Regions from separate parts of the Candidatus Pelagibacter sp. HIMB1483 genome, predicted to be linked through region 1. Evidence: riboswitches for the same ligand, from Rfam matches in the RefSeq annotation. Region 1 holds a riboswitch; the other holds the start of a gene.
The links. Region 1 has a riboswitch for S-adenosylmethionine ahead of ACTTAV_RS04580 (O-acetylhomoserine aminocarboxypropyltransferase/cysteine synthase family protein). Riboswitches for the same ligand answer to the same signal wherever they lie in the genome.

Region 2: another riboswitch for S-adenosylmethionine. It lies ahead of ACTTAV_RS02180 (homocysteine S-methyltransferase family protein); the one in region 1 lies ahead of ACTTAV_RS04580 (O-acetylhomoserine aminocarboxypropyltransferase/cysteine synthase family protein).

Annotation. Positions count from the first base shown of each region.
Region 1 is NZ_JBNAIM010000002.1:737,667-739,871, reverse strand. It holds gene ACTTAV_RS04580 (O-acetylhomoserine aminocarboxypropyltransferase/cysteine synthase family protein) at 1-988, opposite strand, end outside; SAM riboswitch class V at 992-1,058, opposite strand; gene rplM (50S ribosomal protein L13) at 1,198-1,656, shown strand; gene rpsI (30S ribosomal protein S9) at 1,658-2,095, shown strand; gene argC (N-acetyl-gamma-glutamyl-phosphate reductase) at 2,129-2,205, shown strand, end outside.
Region 2 is NZ_JBNAIM010000002.1:285,723-287,927, reverse strand. It holds gene ACTTAV_RS02180 (homocysteine S-methyltransferase family protein) at 1-886, opposite strand, end outside; SAM riboswitch class V at 957-1,022, opposite strand; gene ACTTAV_RS02175 (CDGSH iron-sulfur domain-containing protein) at 1,197-1,433, shown strand; gene ACTTAV_RS02170 (DoxX family protein) at 1,437-1,805, shown strand; gene ACTTAV_RS02165 (pirin family protein) at 1,842-2,205, shown strand, end outside.

The DNA of each region.
Region 1 (2,205 bases):
GTTCTGTAGAGTATATAACTTTAGTTACTTCTTTGTGTTTCTTAAGAAAATCAACAACATATTCCGCATTTGCACAATGTTGTTTCATTCTTAAAGCAACAGTTTCAAGTCCTTGAATAATAGCAAAAGCATTATCTGGTGAACATGCTGAACCTAAGTCTCTTAACAAACAAACTCGAGCTCTCACTGCAAAAGGAACATTTGCCCCAGTGAGTTCAGGTACAACTTTTCCCCAAACAGCACCATTATAACTAGCATCTGGTTCGTTAAACAAAGGTTGTCTTTTGGGATCAGCTGTCCAATCAAAATTTCCACTATCAACAATACTTCCAGCAATAGCAGTTCCGTGACCACCGATATATTTTGTTAGTGAATGAATAACTACGGCGGCACCATGCTCAATTGGTTTACAAATTACAGGTGCTGCAGTGTTATCCATTATTAGAGGGATATTGTATTTTTTGCCTATATCTGAAACTTCTTTAATCGGAAAAACCCTTAAGTATGGATTTGGTAAAGTTTCTCCATAAAAAGCTCTAGTTTTATCGTCGATTTTTTTTTCAAAATTTTTAGGATCTTTTGGATCAGCATATCTTATTTCAATACCAAGTTTACTTAGTGTGTGTGTAAACAAAGATACAGTTCCACCATATAAATCTGTTGAACTAATAATATTATCACCAGCTTGGGCAACATTTAATATTGAAAATAATGATGCAGTTTGTCCAGAAGAAACTGTTAAACAGGCCAAACCTCCTTCAAGTGCTGCAATTCTTTTTTCTAAAACATCATTTGTGGGATTCATTATCCTTGTGTAAATATTACCAAACTCTTTTAATGCGAAAAGATTGGCCGCATGATCTACACTATTAAATTGATAAGAAGTTGTTCTATAAATTGGAACAGCGACAGCATTTGTTGCTGGATCACTTCTGTAATCACCACCATGTATAGCTATGGTCTCAGGGTTATTTCTTTTTTTACTCATCATCTACTCCTTTTTTAGTGCTTTAACTTTGTGTAAGGCGCACAATACAGTTCAAATGCCTACCGATTATGTTATGAAAAATTCCTTTTTAGCAGTTATATGCCCGCAATAGGATCAAATCGGCAGTGTTTTTTTAACAGATTAGAGTTATTTTACAAGGCAAATATCAAATTGACTTTGGAGTTAATAATAGTATTAATCCTCGCACAATGACAAAATTTGTAAAAAAAGATCAAATATCCTCTTCTTGGTACGAAATTGATGCCAAAAATGCTGTGGTTGGAAGACTTGCAACAATAGTTTCAAAGATTATTAGAGGTAAAAATAAAACAACTTATACACCTCATATGGATCATGGGGATTTTGTTGTTGTTAAAAATATTGAACAAGCAAAATTTACAGGTAAAAAATTTCAAAATAAAAAATATTATAGACATACTGGACATCCAGGGGGCATTAAAGAAACTACACCTGAAAAATTACATGAAAAAAAACCTGGTGAAGCTTTAAAATTAGCAGTTAAGAGAATGTTGCCAGGTGGTGTATTAGGGAGAAAACAATTAACTAAATTAAAGATTTACTCAGGCAATGATCATCCGCATTCAGCTCAAAATCCAAAAATTATTGAATTAAACAAATTAAATAACAAAAACATAATTAGAAATTAATATGGAAAATACTCAAACAACAACAAAAACACCTAAATTAAAACTAGATTTTAAAGATAGTAAGTACGCAACAGGAAGAAGAAAAACTTCAATTGCTAGAGTTTGGTTAAAAAAAGGTACTGGAAGAATATACGTTAACGGTAAACTTTATAGTGACTATTTTTCAAGTGATAATCATAAAATGCAAATTACAAGACCATTTGAGATAATTAATCAGCCTACAGAATTTGATGTGAGATGTAATGTTAAAGGTGGTGGTCCCACAGGACAGGCAGGAGCTATGGTACATGGTATCTCAAAAGCTTTGGTCTTATTTGATGAGAATCTTAAATCAACCCTAAGAACGGAAAAACTGACCACTAGAGATTCTAGGGCAGTTGAAAGAAAAAAACCTGGAAGAAGAAAAGCAAGAAGAAGTTTCCAGTTTTCTAAAAGATAATTTTTTTTTAATTTTAAACTGTTATAATAAAAAATGCCTAAACTTAACGTTTTAGTTACTGGTTCTACTGGCTATATAGGAATTCAACTAATTAAATTATTAGTTAAACA
Region 2 (2,205 bases), 450 kb from region 1:
TTATGCCTAGTTCATGAGCGTCTTTTGCAAATTTTCCAATCTCATATCTGTTACAAAAATGTGGATCAAGTGCTGTTGGAAATGTTCTTCCATGTGGAGATGGACAAGAACAATCATCTCTATCTGGTAAATTGAAAAAAGTTGGATGTTGATCGTTAGTTCTATAAGGAATAGGTAAAGCTCCTACATGACACTTAACGGCTTTTCTTATTTCTTTTAAAAAAGGAAACATGGTTGCTGGTCCTCTAAAACAATTTAAACCAACTACATCCGCACCTTTTTGCTCTAATTCTTTACAAGTATCAACAACAGAATTTCCATCTCGCATTACATTTTCACCCATTGGAGAAATAGTTAATACAGTTGGAAGATTTGCTTTTTTCATAACCTCAAGAGCTTTGAAAGCTTCTTCGGCATAATAAAAAGTTTCACCAATAAGTATATCTGCTCCTTCATCTACTGCCCATCCAATCATTTCAGAAAACATACTCTCAACTTCTTTTTGAGATTGTTTGTCATTTTCTTTCCAAATGTTAGAATTAGAAATATTTCCTGCCATCAAATTTGGTTTCGATCCTTTGGGTGTATCTAATGCAACTTTTTTTGCTATTTTTAAAGCTGCACGATTTAAAGGTTCAAGTAATTCTTCCTTGCCAATTACTCTCATTTTTTCTCGATGTCCATTGTAAGTAAATGCTTCAACAACATCAGAGCCTGCATGTTGAAATTCTCTATGTAAATTTTCAAGTACTTCAGGATGATCTAAAGAAACCATTGGCACAAACTCTCCTGATGCCATGTAGCCTCTTCTTTCAATTTCAAATAAAAAACCCTCTGCACAAATTACAGGTCCTTTATCTAATCTTTGTTTTAATTCATTAGCCATTTTCTTTCCTCCAATAAATAAATGGAGAAAAGAGACTAATAAAAAACCAAGAGGGTAAAAAATTGTCTCTTCTCTCCTTTTTAGTGCTTTAGCATAATGCAAGGTGCACAATATGGTTCAAATACCCGGTTTAGTTTTGGAAGTTCAAAAAAAAACCACCAGCTGAAGCGGTGGTTGAAGCGTCGCTTTAGCTGGATTTTTAAAGCGCCCGCAATTTAACTTAAATCGGCGCTATATTTATTTATAACATAAAGCTATATTTAAATCAACAAAATAAAACTTATTAAGTAATAGCTAAGGATATTAATTTATGACTAAAGGACAAAGAGCAGGTAACGGAGCAATTGCAGTAGAAGTTGAAGAAGGCAAATCTTATTTTTGGTGTAGTTGTGGTAAAAGTTCAAAACAACCTTTTTGTGATGGCTCTCACAAAGGTTCTGAATTTAATCCTGTTGCATATAAAGCTGAAGCGACAAAAAAAATGTTTTTTTGTACTTGCAAACAAACTAACAATCAGCCATTCTGTGATGGATCACACAATAAATAGAATATGACAAATATATTGGATTTAATTGGTAGAATTTTTATCTCTATAGTTTTTTTATTAAGTGGATTTCATAAAATAGGAAATTATGAGGGAACAGTTGGTTGGATGGAAAGTTTTGGGCTTCCTGGATTTTTATTGATACCAGCAATTATTTTAGAAATAGCTGGACCAATATTGATTATTGTTGGTTATCAAACAAGAATTGCTGCTGGAGCTCTAAGTTTGTTTTGTATAGCTACTGCTGTTATCTTTCACAATGATTTTTCAGATCAAATGCAATTTATTGCATTTATGAAAAACATCGCTTTAGCAGGTGGATTTTTATTTTTAGTTGTGAATGGTGCTAAAGGTTATTGTTTAGACAAAAAGTAACCTTGAAATAAATATTTAATTAATTATTTGAATGACATGAAAAATATTGAAGTAAAACAAATTATTGATCCTATCCCTGCTTCTGATGGAGCTGGTGTTAAGCTTAAGAGAAGTATTGGAGTTGAACCAAATTATTTTGATCCCTTTTTGATGTTGGATGAATTTGGTTCAGAAAATAGTGAAGACTATATTGCTGGTTTTCCTCCACATCCGCACAGAGGGATTGAAACTGTTACATATATGTTGGCAGGTGATTTTGAACACAAAGATAGCACTGGTGGTGAAGGTAGAATGACAGCAGGAGATGTTCAATGGATGAAAACTGGAAGTGGAATTATTCATTCTGAAATGCCTGCAATGAAGGAAGGTAAACTTCATGGGTTTCAATTGTGGATTAACA